Regions from separate parts of the Luteipulveratus halotolerans genome, predicted to be linked through region 1. Evidence: riboswitches for the same ligand, from Rfam matches in the RefSeq annotation. Region 1 holds a riboswitch; the other holds the start of a gene.

Region 1 (7,590 bases):
GCAGCGCGGTGGCGATGACCTGCTCCTTGCGGGACAGGCCGGCGTCGTCGACGCCGGTGCCGCGGCCGGTGATCTCGGCCGCAGGCACACCCAGCGACGCACCGATCAGCGCGGCGGCCGGTGTGGTGTTGCCGATGCCCATGTCACCGCCGATCAGCAGATCGGCACCGTCGTCGATCGCCTCGTCCGCGAGCCGGGCGCCGAGCACGAGCGCCTGCTCGCACTGCTGCGTGGTCATGGCGTCGGCGAGGTGGATCGCGCCGCTGCCCCGCATGACCTTGCCGGCGCTCACAGCCGGTGGCAGGTCGGGCAGGTCGTCGTCAACCGACACGTCGACGACCCGCAGCTGCGCACCGTGCTGACGCGCCAGCACGCATGCACCGGCAGAGCCGGCGACGAACGCCCGGACCATCAGCGGTGTGACGCTCGACGGGAAGGCCGTGACCCCGTGGTCGACCACCCCGTGGTCGCCGGCGAACACCACGATGCGCACGTCGTCCACCGGACGCGGCGGACACGCACCCTGGACGCCGGCGAGCCAGACCCCGGCCTCGCCGAGCCGACCGAGCGCGCCGGGAGGTGTGGCGAGCCCCGCGAGTCGCTCCTGTGCCGCAGATGCCGTGGCGCGGTTGACCTGGGCGGCGCTCATGCGGGCTGCAGCTCGTCCGCGGCGCGCGTCGACGCCACCGCTGCGGCGCGCGATCGGCGTACGAGCAGGAGGCCGAGGACGACCGCGATGCCGACCCACAGCGTCAGCTGCGTCGCGAAGGTCGCGAAGCGGAACTCGTACAACGTCGTCGCTGGGAAGTCACGGGGCACCTCGTGATAGGTCGGCATCAGCCGCGCGATGACCATCATCACGACGGCGTACGCCGCGAATCCGGTTGCCACACCGACGAATCCGCCGTAGCGGGCGACGAGTGCCTTGGCGAGGTAGACCGCCGCGACAGCCACGAGGAGGCTCAGACCGATGAACCCGAAGAACGTCGTCGTACGCTCCCCGATCGTGTCGGGGTTGCCGACGGCCGGTGGGTTGGGTGGGTACTTGGCGAACGGCACGGCGTAGGCGGCGAGGAAGCCGATGCCGATCACGACGGCCGAGGACGCCTCGGGCCGCAGGCGGCCCATGCGCCCGACCGCAAGGGCCGACATCAGGGCGGCCAGGCCACCCAGGGCGGTGCCGAACACCTGCGTCGCGGTGAGCAGGCCCCACGTCGACTGGGTGTCGCGCGAGACGAGCTCCTCGTCGTCGTGGTGGTGCGCCGCTGCACCCTCCTCGACGGAGATGGCGGCGTTGACGGAGGGTTCACCGACGGTGTGGGCGACCGCGAAGGCCAGCAGGCCCGCGACGAAACCGGCGATGAGCCCGTGGACCAGGAACTGGCGGGCTGTCATGAGCGACTGCGCTCAGTGGCAGGGGAAGCCGAGCAGGTGGCGTCCGTCGTGGACCCACTCGTGCACACCGGCGCCGGAGATCAGGTGCGTCGCACCCTGCTCGGCTCCGACGAAGTACATCGCCAGCAGCGCGACCAGACCGAAGAACGCGAGCCAGGGCAGGACCTGACGCACGGAGATCGTCGGGATCTCGACGGCGGGGGTGGTGGGGGTGCTCACAGCGGCAGGCTGAGCCATGGTGACCTCCTGGGATGGTGCGTCCCAAAGATGCGGAACCACGCACCGGTCGGTGCCTGGCGTTGCCGCGGACGGGGTCTGACTCGGCCCGAGAAGGGCCACACAGTAGCGCCACTGCGCCGGATTCTCACCGGCTTCCCGCTGTCGCAGCAGGGTCAATCTATGCTCTGCCGCGGCGGGCGGTCAACGCCGTCCGCATGACGTCACCGGAGGTCGCCGATGGGTTCGAGACTGCTGGCCGTCGCGCACGCTCCGACTGCTGCGACGTACGCCGACCGCTTCCCTCTCCCTGACGACTCGCTGGCCGGTGGTCCTTCGGTCCCGACGCTCCGAAGACGGATCAAGACGGCCGAGCGCGGGACCGAGAACCGTTGTGCTGCAACGGCTCTCGCACTCGGAGTGACCGCATCGCCCACATCAGCCTGGGATGACCTCGAAGTCGGCCACTGGTCCGGTCTGCGGCTCGACGAGGTCGTCGAGCGCCACGGTCAGGACGCACTCATGCAGTGGCTGCACGACCCGGCGTACGACGGTCACGGCGGCGAGAGCATCGAGGCGCTGCACGCACGGGTCGGGTCCGCCCTTGCTGCGGTCGACCGGCCCGGCATCACCCTCGCGGTGACCTCCCCGGCCGTGCTGCGCGCCCTGGTGGTGCTCACCCTCGGCGCTCCCCCGGCCGCGCACCGTCAGGTGTCAGCCGGCCCGCTCGACGCCGTCGAGCTCAGTCGTGACCGCGGGCCATGGAACCTCGTCCGGCTGCGCCCCTGCCCGCAGTGGGTCGACGGCCACGACGTCACCGACGACCGTTATGGCGGGAGCGCCTAGGCCCGCCTCGGCCACCACGCGCGCGAGATCTCGCACCGTAGACCGGACGACCCGCTGGCTCGGCAGGCCGGCGTCCGCGATCGTCGCTGCCGGGGTGCCGGGTGCGAGGCCGCCGCCCTCGAGCGCGTCGAGGATCGCCGGCAGGGTTGCCACGGCCATGAGCAGGACGATGGTCGTCCCGGACCGCGCGAGAGCTCCGTAGTCGACGGTGCTCGCCGGGTGACCGGGTGGCACATGTCCTGAGACCACCGAAAACCCTTGGGACACACCGCGATGCGTCAGCGGGACGCCGGCGAGAGCCGGCCCGGCGACGGCAGACGAGAGTCCGGGCACCACGCGTACGTCGATGCCGGCCTCAGCGCACGCGATGGCCTCCTCGCCTGCACGCCCGAAGACGTAGCCGTCACCACCCTTGAGGCGTACGACGTGCTGTCCGGCACGAGCGCGCTCGACCAGGAGCGCGTTGATGGCCTCCTGCGACGTCGACCGGCCGCGAGGCACCTTGGCGACGTCGACGACCTCGGCGTCGAGCCCGTCGAGGGCTGCCAGCGGCGCCAGGCGGTCGCAGACCACCACGTCGGCCGCACGAAGCGCGTCCAGACCCGCGACCGTGAGCAGCCCGGGGTCACCGGGCCCGCCGCCGACCAGGGTGACGCTGCCGCGCGTGGTGCGCGGGCGTCGTACGGAGCCGGTTCGAGGCGTGCTCAGCCAGACCCGCTCGGCGGCGCAGCACGACCGCAGCGCCTCGTCGGCGTCACTCGCGACGACGAGGTCGGCCGCACGGACGTCGCTCACGGTCCACTGCGCAGTCGTCCAGGTCAGCCGACCACGGTCGGCCAGGTCCTCGATGCTGGCCGGCACCTGCGGTGCCGCGACCGTGAGCTCGGCGCCCGCCGACAGCAACGAAAGTGCTTGTGGTGCAAGCACATCGCCGTCTCCGACGAGCAGCACACAGCGCCCTGCGACGTCGAGGTCCACGGTGTACGCCGTCATGCCAGCACCGCCTTCCGCCGCTGGTGGACATCATCGAGCGCAGCCGCCAGCCGGGCTGTCGTCGCGTGGTCACGCGTGGCGATCCGCACCCATGTCGTGTCCAGTCCGGGGAACGTGTCAGCCCTACGAACGGCGATGCCTCTGTCGCGCAACGCATCTCGTACACCGTCGCCCACCTGCGCGAGGACGAACGGTGCCGCCGACCACTCGACGAACGGGATCGCCCGCTCGGCCAGCAGCCGCTCGAGGTGGCGGCGTTGCTCGACGACCTGCGCGGCGCGCTCGGCCGTCTCGATCCGCGCCTCGGGCGATGCGCACGCCACCAGTGCGGCCAGAGCGGGACTGCTCACCGACCACTCCGGCTGCTGCTCGGCACACGCGCTCAGCACGTCAGGATCACCGAGCACGAACCCCGCCCGCACGCCCGGGATCGCCCACGTCTTGGTCAGGCTGCGGATGACGAACAGGCCCGAGTCCTGCACTCCAGCAACGGATTCGGGCTCGCCGGGGACGGCGTCCATGAACGCCTCATCGACCACGACCACCCGACCCGGACGACACAGCGCCCGGACCGCCGCCGCCGAGTGCAACCGGCCGGTGGGGTTGGTCGGGTTGCCGATCACGACCAGGTCGGCATCGCCAGGGATCGCCGACGGGTCGAGCTCGAACCCGTGCGCCCTGTGGAGCACGACATGGGTCGGCGTGTGTCCCGCCGCGAGCAACGCCCGGTCGGGCTCCCTGAACTGGGGGTGGACGACCACGGGCTGACGCCATGGCCGCGCTCGCGCGATGAGCGTGAACGCCTCGGCCGCGCCGGCCGTCGGCAGCACCTGCTCGGCGGGGCGGGCGAAGCGCGCGGCCAGCGCGTCCACCGCGCGCGACGCATCGGGGTAGGACCGATCACGCAGCGACGCGTGCAGAGCCTCGTCCAACCACTGCGGTCGGTCCAGGTGCTGCACGTTGACGGCGAGGTCGACCAGACCGGGCCCGGTCTCACGGTCGCCGTGGTGCCAGCGGCTCGCCACCGAGGCAGGCCGAGTGCGCATGTCGCGCTGGTCGGCAGGGCCCGCAACTGACACGACATGCGCACTCGGCGACTCGGTGTGCGGCGTCGTACGGCGACCTCGGTCCGCGAATTCCTCTGCAGCAGAAGGGTTTCCGGCCCAGTGCGTGTGAAGGTACGACGCGTGCAGGGTGGCGTGCCCGACGCCGGCCGGGTCGAGCGCGAAGCCCTCAGACTCGCCGTCGAGCACCCAGGCCGGCGTCTCGCCCGATCGGGTCGACAGTGTCGTCCGGTGGAACTCGTGGCCGACGACGCCGGTCTCGGTGCGCCGGTAGCCGAGGGTGAGCCGTGCGGTCATGCGAGCGTCAGCGGGGACCGCGCCCACCATCGGTGTGCCGTCGAGCGTCTCGCACAGGTAGAGCAGGCCTGCGCACTCCGCCACGGTCGGTACGCCGGACCGCACCGCAGAGCGCAGTGACTCCAGCATCGAGGTGTTGCCTGCCAGCGCGACGAGGTGCGTCTCGGGGAAGCCGCCGCCCAGGTAGATGCCCTGCGTGCCCTGCGGCAGCGTGCGGTCGACGAGCGGGTCGAACTCGACCACCCGGCAGCCCGCCGCGCGCAGCAGCTCGTCGGTCTCGGCGTACCTGAAGGTGAACGCCCGTCCGCCGGCGACCGCGATCAGCGGCTCACCACCCACCGGCGAGACCTCGTCCTGTGCGGACCACGCGGTCCCGTCGAGCGCCGGGGCCGTCGCCGCCACGCGCAGCACGGCGTCGAGGTCGACGCACGCCTCGATGCGCGAGGCGAGCCGGTCGATGGACGCCTCCGCCGAGCGCTGCTCAGCCACCGGCACGAGACCGAGGTGGCGGCCAGGAGCGGAGATGCCGGCGTCGCGGTGCAGGACGCCGAGAACGTCGAAGCCCTTCTCCACCAACGCATCTCGCACCTCTGCGGCATGCCGGTCGGACGCCACCTTGTTGAGGATCACGCCGGCGACGCGCACAGACGGGTCGAACGTCGCCATGCCGTGCACGACCGCCGCGACCGAACGCGCCGCGTGCGACACGTCGACGACCAGCACCACCGGGGCATCGAGCACCCCGGCCACGTGCGCGGTCGAGGCGAACCCCTGGCGTCCTGTCGCACCGTCGTAGAGGCCCATCACTCCCTCGACGACGGCCACGTCGGCACCACGAGCGCCGTTCAGCAGCAACGGCACCAGGCGCTCCTCACCGACCATCTGGGGGTCGAGGTTGCGGCCCGGTCGGCCGGTGGCGAGCCCGTGATAGCCGGGATCGATGTAGTCGGGCCCGACCTTGTGGCCGGACACCGCGAGCCCCCGGCGCCGCAGCGCCGCCATCAGCCCGGTCGCGACCGTCGTCTTGCCGTGCCCGGACGCCGGCGCCGCGATCACCACGCGCGGCAGATGTGTCACCACTCGATCCCCCGCTGGCCCTTCTGACCCGCGTCCATCGGGTGGCGCACCTTGGTCATCTCGGTGACTAGGTCGGCGGCGTCGAGCAGGGCCGGGTGGGCGCGACGCCCGGTGATGACGACGTGCTGCTGCCCGGGGCGCTCGGCGAGCGTCGCCACGACGTCGTCGGCGTCGACCCAGCCCCAGTGGATCGGATAGGTGAACTCGTCCAGCACGTACAGCTGATGAGTCTCAGCAGCCAGGCGTCGCTTGATCTCGGCCCAGCCCTCGGCGGCCGCTGCGGCGTGCTCGTCCTCGGTGCCGCTCTTGCGCGACCACGACCAGCCGGAGCCCATCTTGTGCCACTCGACCGGACCGCCGACGCCCTCGGACTCGTGCAGGCGGCCGAGGCGTTCGAGCACCTCCTGCTCGCCGATCTTCCACTTCGCCGACTTCACGAACTGGAACACCCCGATCGACCAGCCCTGGTTCCAGCCGCGCAGGGCGAGTCCGAACGCAGCGGTCGACTTCCCCTTGCCGTCGCCGGTGTGGACCATCACGAGCGGTCGGTTGCGCCGCTGCCGGGTGGTGAGGTTGTCGTCGGGGACGACGGTCGGCTGACCCTTCGGCATCAGGAGGCCCTCTCTCGGACGACGGTCGTGAGGTGGTCGGCGGCGACCTCGCCGACCGCGACGTGCTCGGCCTGCAGGTGCACTGCCAGGTCGCGTGCCAGACCCATCGCGAACTTCCCTGTCTCGCAGTCGATCACGACGGACGCGACACCCGCGTCGGCGAGTATCGCCGCAGCCTGGCGGGACCGGCGTACGGCGTCGGTGCCGTGCGTGGCCCGACCATCGGTGACGAGCACGAGCAGCGGTCGCCGACGTGGATCGCGCAGCCGCTCGACGCGCAGGGTCTCGGCGGCGCGCAGCAGGCCCTCGGCGAGCGGTGTGCGGCCTCCGGCGGGAAGGTCCTCCAGGCGACGAGCGGCGACGTCGACCGACCCGGTGGGCGGCAGCACGAGCTCGGAACCGTTGCCACGGAAGGTGATCAGACCGACCTTGTCGCGCCGCTGGTAGGCGTCGAGCAGCAACGACAGCACGGCCGTCTTGACCTGCTCCATCCGACGGCGCGCGGCCATCGAGCCGCTCGCGTCGACGCAGAACAGCACGAGGTTGGACTCACGGCCGATGCGCCGGGCGTAGCGCAGGTCGCCAGGCGCGACGGTCAGCCGCGGCGACGTGCGTGGTTCACCTCGCCGGGCTGCTGCCTCGATCGTCGACAGCAGGTGCACAGATGCGCCCGCCTCAGGGGTACGCCGGGCGCCGACCGTCCGGCCGCGCGTGGACTCCGCGGTCGAACGGCGGCCCGACTCGCCGGCACCCGTGCCGGAGACGCTGAACAGCCTTGCGCGATAAGGCTTTCCGGCACCGACGCGCGCGGGCTGCGGCGCAGCAGCGCCTTGGCTCTCGGAGCCGCCACCCGGTGCCGCCTCGCCGTCTCCGCCGGTCGGCGCCTCGCCACTCGGCGCGTCGTCGCCCGGCGCGGGCTCGCCGCCGCCACCATCGGACGGCGGCTGCGGCGGCTCGGGGTCGGGATCTGTGTCGTCGTCCGGGCCGAGGACGTCGTCGAGCAGGTCGTCGTCCAGACCCGGCGCGTCGAACGGGTTGCGGCGACGACGGTGCGGGATCGACAGGCGAGCGGCAGCACGGATGTCGTCGAC
Region 2 (7,590 bases), 590 kb from region 1:
CCGGGGCCGTCGTGCGCAGCGCACGACCCGGCGACATGGCCGCCTACGTCGGCGCCAAGACCGCACTGATCGGCTCGCTCCGGGGGACGGTGCTCGAGATCGGTGCGGGGCGCGGCTCCAACTTCGGTCTGCTGGACCGCACGGTCTCGTGGATCGGGTTGGAGCCACGCCGGCGGGCCAGACGCGAGCTGGAGGCGCGCGCACAGCGGGACCACCGGCGTACGCAGGTCATCGCGGGGAGCGCGGAGGACATCGCGGTGCCTGCGGCCTCGGTCGACGCGGTTCTGTCCACCGTGGTGCTGTGCTCGGTCGACGACCAGCGTCGCGCTCTCGCGGAGGTACGCCGCGTGCTGCGCCCCGGGGGCTCGTTCGTGTTCTGCGAGCACGTCCTCGCCGACGCTGGGTGGACCCGCCTCGCGCTGCAGGCGTTCGCGCCGGTGCAGATCATGGTCGACGGCTGTGACCCGGCCCGTGACACCGAGGCCGCGATCCGCAGCGCCGGGTTCGCCGACGTCGACATCGAGCACTTCGTGCAGCCCGGTCCGCTCGGCACTCGTCTGCCGTTCATCGTCGGGCGTGCGTCGGTAGCGTGAGCGTCATGGACCGTACGCGCCGACCCTGGCGCGCCCTGCTCGACGACGACCCCGGCGCGACGCCGTTCGGTGAGCCCACCTGCCTGCCGCCCTGGCTGCTCGGCTGGGTCCGTCGCGGACCTGGGCCGTGGCCGGTCCTCCCGTGGCTGGTGATCCTGCTCATCGCGCCCGTGTCGCACGCCGTCGGCGACGGATCGGTCACCGAGCTGGCCGCCGTGGCAGGGGTGGCCGTCGCGTTCGTGGGACTCGTGCTGCCGCTCGGCACCGACCAGGTGCTGCGACGCCCGGTCGCGCTCGCGCTGGTCGCGGCCCAGATGTTGCTGGTCGGCACCGGTGCCGTCGTCTGGGGTGATGACTGGTACGCGGTGTTCGTCCTCGTCGCCATCAGTGCTGCCGTCGGCCTGCGCACCTCGGTCGCGCCGCTCATGATCATCGTCATCGGCACGCTGTCGTCCCTGACGATCGGGTTCGACACCGGCGCCTGGTCGACCGGCACGGTCATCTCGGTCAACTGCCTGCTCGCCGGCACAGCCACCTACTTCTTCTACTGGCTGCTCGCCGCGGTCGGTGAGCTGTCGCGCACGCAGGCGCAGCTCGCCGAGGCGGCGGTCACGCAGGAACGGCTGCGGTTCTCGCGCGACCTGCACGACGTGCTCGGGCACACCCTGTCGGTCATCGTCGTCAAGTCCGAGGCCGTACGCCGAATCGCGCGCCGCGACCCGGACGCCGCGGCGGCCCACGCCGGCGACATCGAGCAGATCGGCCGGTCCGCCCTGGCCGACGTGCGTGAGACGGTCGGCGGCTACCGGCGTACGACGCTCGCCGAGGAGATCGTCACGGCGCGAGTTGCGTTGAGCGCCGCCGGGATTCGCCCTGAGGTAGGCCCGGTACCCGACCGTCTCGACACCGACGTCGACCTCACGCTCGGCTGGGTCGTGCGCGAGGCCACGACCAACGTCGTACGCCACTCGGGCGCCCGCACCTGCCGGGTGGGCGTGACCGAGCGCGACGGTCGCATCAGGCTGGTCGTCGAGGACGACGGGCGGGGTGGCTCGCCGGCCACCGGCCACGGCCTCCAAGGGCTCCAGGAGCGCGTCGAGCAGATGGCCGGAACCCTTGAGATCGACGCATCCCCACCAGGATTCAGGCTCGTCGTCGAGCTGCCCGTCGAGCGTCAGCGGGCCGACGCATGAGTGAGCCGATCACGGTGCTGCTCGCCGAGGACCAGGCGATGATGCGCGGCGCGCTGTCGTTGCTGCTCGGCCTCGAGGACGACATCGAGGTCGTCGCCGAGGTCGGGCGCGGCGACGAGATCGTGCCGACCGCCGTGGAGCACCGGGCGACCATCGCCGTGCTCGACATCGAGATGCCCGGTCGCAGCGGGCTCGACGCGGCGGCCGACCTCGCCCAGCAGGTGCCGGAGTGCAAGGTCGTGATCGTCACGACGTTCGGACGCCCCGGCTACCTGCGTCAGGCGATGGATGCCGGCGTGCGCGGCTTCCTGGTCAAGGACCGGCCGGTCGAGGACCTCGCCGACGCGATCCGACGGGTGCACACCGGTGAGGTCGTCGTCGACCCTGACCTCGCCGCAGCCGCTCTGCGCGCGGGGCCCAACCCGCTGACCGAACGCGAACGTGACGTGCTCGCCGAGGCCCGCGACGGGCGTACGGTCGCCGACATCGCCGGATCGCTCTTCCTGTCCGAGAGCACCGTGCGCAACTACCTGTCGGCCGCGATCGCCAAGACCGGCACCCGCAACCGCATCGAGGCGGCGCACGCCGCGCGCGAGCACGGCTGGATCTGACCGACGTTCACCCGCTCGTCACGGACGGCACCCCGGGCGGCCACCACGACCCGGTTGCATGCGACGCATGGCCGATCTGACGCGCAGGACCTTGCTCGGAGGCGCCCTCGCCGGCGCCGGTGCTCTCACGCTCGGCGGGAGCCGTGTCGCCGCTGCGCCGTTGGTCGTCACCGGGCGCCCGAACCTCACCTCCGGTGTGATGTCCGGCGACGTCACCACCAACGGCGGGGTCGTGTGGGCGCGGGCCGACCGCGTCGGCCGGCTGGTGGCTGAGGTCGGACGCGGGCGCTCGCGTCAGGTGATCCGCGGCCCGTGGGCGACCCCGGACACCGACCACACCGCCAAGATCACGCTGCACGGCCTGCGTCCGGGCACGGACTACGACGTCCGCCTCACCTTCGAGGGGCGCGACGGCCACCTGGGCGAGTCGGGCATCGCGCATCTGCGCACCGCGCCGATGAAGGGCGCTCAGAGCTTCGTGTGGACCGGTGACACCGCGGGCCAGGGCTGGGGCATCAACCCCGACCTGGGCGGCATGACCGGCTACCGCACGATGCACGCGCTGCGGCCGGACTTCATGATCCACTCCGGCGACACGATCTACGCCGACAACCCGATCACCGAGTCGGTCACCGAGCCCGACGGTCAGGTCTGGCGCAACCTGGTCATCCCCGAGGTCGCCGAGGTCGCGCAGACACTCGGGCAGTACCGCGGACGGCACCGCTACAACATGCTCGACACCAACATCCGCGCGATGTACGCCGACGTGCCGCTCCTCGCCCAGTGGGACGACCACGAGACGCTCAACAACTGGTACCCGGGCGAGGTCCTCACCGACGAGCGCTACACCGAGCGTCGCGTCGACGTGCTCGCCGCGCGGGCCAAGCAGGCCTGGCGCGAGTGGCAGCCGATCGGTGACGACGACGCGCGCGGCCGGCGTACGACCGATGGCCGCAACCGCATCTACCGCAAGGTGACGCGCGGCCGCCACCTCGACGTGATGTGCCTGGACATGCGCACGTTCAAGAGCCCGAACACCTCCGGGCTCGAGACCCATCGCACCGCGATCCTCGGCCACGAGCAGACCGAGTGGCTGATCCGTGAGCTGCGTCGTTCGCGGGCGACCTGGAAGGTCATCGCGGCCGATCTGCCGCTCGGCATCATCGTCCCGGACGGGCCGGTCGACCAGGAGAGCGTCGCCAACCGTGACCCGGGCACGCCACTCGGCCGCGAGCTGGAGATCGCCTACCTGCTGCAGCAGATCAAGCGCCACGACATCCGCAACGTCGTCTGGGTGACGGCCGACGTGCACTACTGCGCTGCGCACCACTACGACCCGTCGCGGGCGGCCTTCACCGACTTCACCCCCTTCTGGGAGCTCGTGGCCGGACCGATCTCGGCCGGGGCGTTCGCGCCCAGCCCGATGGACGCGACGTTCGGTCCGGAGGTCGTCTTCGCCAAGGGGGCGTCGTACGCCAACCAGTCGCCCCGCACCGGCAAGGCGCACTTCTTCGGGCACGTGCAGATCGACGACGCCGGCCTGCTGACCGCCAGCCTGCGTGACGCAACAGGCGCGGTGCTCTGGTCCAAGGACCTCTCGCCGCAGTGATGATCGCCTGGCCCGTTCGGCCGCGCAGGCGGTGATCGGCCGCTAGCGTGATCGGCTGACCACCGAGCGAGGGCGCGGGCGTACCTGATGCGACCACGACGGGACGCGCACGGGCGATCAGGTGCTGCGCCGCTGCTGGCCGCCGCGGTCGTGCTCGTGCTGGGCGCGGCCGGTGGCTTCGTGCTGTGGGGCGGCCTCGATGGACGCAGGGCGAGCTCGCAGATGCATACCGGGCTCGACCATCTGCCGCCGGCCACGGCCAGTCCGTCGCGCACCGACTCGGCCACGACCTCGCCGGCGACTCCGATCACCGCCACGCCGACCGTCGTGACGGTCACTGCGACGCCGCCGCCGATCCCGGTCGCCGAGCGGGCCGAGCCCGTGACGGCGACCCCGAGCTCCCGATCATCGCGTTCCTCGACGGCGCGCGAGACTCGCAGCACGACTCCGAGCCCCTCGACCAGCTCGAGCAGCTCGAGCCGGACCAGCGACGAGCCAGCGCCCGGTCGTGACGTGCGCGCCGAGGTCGTGCGCCTCACCAACGCCGAGCGGGCGAAGGCCGGGTGCGGCCCCGTGCGCACCGACCAGGCACTGCGTCGGGCTGCCGACGGTCACGCGTCCGACATGGTGCGTCACCGGTCGTTCTCGCACACCGGCTCCGACGGGTCGACCGCGTTCCAGCGCATGCGCCGCGCGGGATACGACGGGTTCGCAGCGGCCGAGAACATCGCCGCCGGTCAGGCCTCACCAGCGGCCGTGATGCGCTCGTGGATGTCCAGCGCGGGTCATCGCGCCAACATCCTCAACTGCTCGTTCAACCGCATCGGGGTGGGGTACGACGGGGGCTCGGTCGGCGACGGCTACGGCGACGGCGCCTGGGTCCAGGACTTCGGGATCTCCTGATCCCACGGCGTCCGCACGGGGCCCGTCGGCGTGCTGCTCGGCATAATCGGATCGCCCACAGCGTTCTCTCATGCGACTCTAGGGAGAACATGACTGCACACGATCACCTGCTCAGCACCCGCGCCGAAGCCCTGTCCGAGGCCGATGACCTCGACCCTCGCTACGACGAGTCCGGCTTCATCGTCGACGACTTCGACGGCGAGCAGCTCGACCGTCAGGAGCGCGCAGCCCTGCGCCGCGTCGAGGGCCTGTCCACCGAGCTCGAGGACGTCACCGAGGTCGAGTACCGCCAGCTGCGCCTCGAGCGCGTCGTGCTCGCGGGCGTCTGGACCGACGGCACCGCCGAGGACGCCGAGAACTCCCTGCGCGAGCTGTCCGCGCTCGCCGAGACGGCCGGCTCGACCGTGCTGGCCGGGGTGCTGCAGCGTCGCCACAAGCCCGACCCCGGCACCTGGATGGGTGCGGGCAAGGCCCAGGAGCTGCGCGACATCGTCATCGACGAGGGCGCCGACACCGTCATCGCCGACACCGAGCTCGCGCCCAGCCAGCGGCGCGCCCTCGAGGACGTCGTCAAGGTCAAGGTCATCGACCGCACCGCGCTGATCCTGGACATCTTTGCCCAGCACGCCAAGTCCAAGGAGGGCAAGGCGCAGGTCGAGCTCGCCCAGCTGAGCTATCTGCTGCCGCGCCTGCGTGGTTGGGGTGAGTCGATGTCCCGGCAGGCCGGTGGCCAGGCGGCCGGCGGTCAGGGCATGGGTTCGCGCGGTCCTGGTGAGACCAAGATCGAGCTCGACCGGCGGCGCATCAACAGCCGGATGGCCAAGCTGCGCAAGGAGATCGCGCAGATGAAGACCTCGCGCGACACCAAGCGGCACAGCCGCAAGGCGCACCACGTGCCGAGCGTCGCGATCGCGGGCTACACCAACGCCGGCAAGTCCTCGCTGCTCAACCGTCTCACCGGCGCGGGCGTGCTCGTCCAGAACCAGCTGTTCGCCACCCTCGACCCGACCGTGCGTCGCGCCGAGACCGAGGACGGCCGCCTCTACACGCTGGCCGACACCGTCGGGTTCGTCGCCAACCTGCCGCACCAGCTCGTCGAGGCGTTCCGCTCGACGCTGGAGGAGGTCTCAGAGTCCGACCTGGTGCTGCACGTGGTCGACGGCAGCCACCCCGACCCCGAGGCCCAGATCAGCGCCGTGCGTGAGGTGCTCGCCGAGGTCGGCGGCGACGCGGTCAAGGAGGTCATCGTCGTCAACAAGGCCGACCTGGCCGAGCCGCACGTCGTCGATCGCATCCTGCGCGCCGAGAAGCACAGCATCGCGGTCTCGGCCCGCACCGGCGACGGCATCGACGAGCTGCGTGCGCTGGTCGCCCGTGAGCTGCCACGACCCGACATCCGCGTCGACGTGCTCCTGCCGTACGACCGTGGTGACCTGCTCAGCCGCCTGCACGACGAGGCCGAGATCCTCAGCACCGAGCACCAGGGCGACGGCACGCGCGTCCACGCCAAGGTGACGCCGACGCTGCAGGCCGAGCTCGCGTCGTACGCCGTCTCGTGAGCCGGTCGCCGGTGATAGCGTTCCCGGCGAGCTGGTCGTACCACGAACGGTGCCAGGGAATCCGGTGAGACTCCGGAGCTGACGCGCAGCGGTGTGGGTGACGGGCGGAGCACAACGCCACTGGACGAGAGTCCGGGAAGGCGCTCCGTCTGAGTGATCCCGAGTCCGAAGACCTGCCGGCTCATGTCATCGACCACGAGCCTCGCGATCGGGCTCCGGATGAAAGAGCCGTTGCGTGCCCGACCTCGTGTCGGCGCCTGGGCGCGTCGTCGACGCACTCGGTCGCCCTCGTCCTGAACTGCGACCGCCTGTGCCCGCGCCGGAGCGTGAGCGTCGTCGGCCCCGGATGCTGGCCGTGCTCGGCGTCCTGCTGGTGCTCTGCGCTGCCGGTGCCTGCGCGTCGCTCGCACTCGGCTCGGAGCCGATCGCCGCGAGTGCGGTGTGGGACGTGCTCGCCCACCGCCTGCGACTGAGCCCCGGCCCGGACCCGACGGTCGACCTCATCGTGGTCGAGCTGCGGGCGCCGCGCGCGGCGCAGGCTCTGGTGGTCGGCGCCGGCCTCGGCGTCGCGGGCACAGCGGTGCAGGCCCTCGTCCGCAACCCCCTCGCGGACCCGTACCTGCTCGGGGTGTCCTCCGGCGCGAGTGTCGGCGCGACGGCCGTGATCACCACCGGCGCGCTGGCCGCGCTCGGCACGTGGGCCCTCTCCGCCGGCGCGCTGCTCGGTGCGCTCGCTGCCACGGCACTCGTCTTCGGGATCGCGAGCGCCCAGGGCGGGCTCACCCCGCTGCGCCTGGTCCTCACGGGCGTGGTCATGTCGTCGGCGTTCTCCTCGGTCGCGAGCTTCCTGGTGATGCGCAGCGACGACCGGGGCGCCCAGTCGGTCCTGTTCTGGCTGCTGGGGAGCCTCTCCGGTACGACGTGGGCGCAGGTCTGGCTGCCCGCGGTCGCTGTCGTCGCGACGACAGCACTGCTGCTCGCGTCGTCCTGGATCGACGCGCTGACCACCGGTGAGGACGGTGCCCGCGCGGTCGGCGTACCCGTCGACGGCCTCCGTCGGGCCCTGTTCGTCCTGTCCTCGGCGCTCGTCGGCGTACTCGTCGCGGTGTCGGGGAGCATCGG

Evidence for each region. Region 1 has a riboswitch for cobalamin ahead of VV01_RS03280 (CbtB domain-containing protein). Riboswitches for the same ligand answer to the same signal wherever they lie in the genome.
Region 2: linked by a shared signal. The riboswitch ahead of VV01_RS06155 (FecCD family ABC transporter permease) and the one ahead of VV01_RS03280 (CbtB domain-containing protein) in region 1 are both predicted to bind cobalamin.

What each region holds. Positions count from the first base shown of each region.
Region 1 covers NZ_LAIR01000002.1:577,002-584,591, reverse strand. Annotated here, with positions in the region: gene cobT (nicotinate-nucleotide--dimethylbenzimidazole phosphoribosyltransferase) at 1-649, opposite strand, end outside; gene VV01_RS03285 (CbtA family protein) at 646-1,395, opposite strand; gene VV01_RS03280 (CbtB domain-containing protein) at 1,408-1,632, opposite strand; cobalamin riboswitch at 1,685-1,819, opposite strand; partial or broken gene VV01_RS24255 (histidine phosphatase family protein) at 1,852-2,331, shown strand; gene cobA (uroporphyrinogen-III C-methyltransferase) at 2,326-3,450, opposite strand; gene VV01_RS03265 (cobyrinate a,c-diamide synthase) at 3,447-5,888, opposite strand; gene cobO (cob(I)yrinic acid a,c-diamide adenosyltransferase) at 5,885-6,499, opposite strand; gene VV01_RS03255 (magnesium chelatase subunit D family protein) at 6,499-7,590, opposite strand, start outside.
Region 2 covers NZ_LAIR01000002.1:1,165,648-1,173,237, forward strand. Annotated here, with positions in the region: gene VV01_RS06125 (class I SAM-dependent methyltransferase) at 1-593, shown strand, start outside; gene VV01_RS06130 (sensor histidine kinase) at 599-1,786, shown strand; gene VV01_RS06135 (response regulator transcription factor) at 1,783-2,397, shown strand; gene VV01_RS06140 (alkaline phosphatase D family protein) at 2,465-4,006, shown strand; gene VV01_RS06145 (CAP domain-containing protein) at 4,094-4,909, shown strand; gene hflX (GTPase HflX) at 4,999-6,468, shown strand; cobalamin riboswitch at 6,484-6,663, shown strand; gene VV01_RS06155 (FecCD family ABC transporter permease) at 6,704-7,590, shown strand, end outside.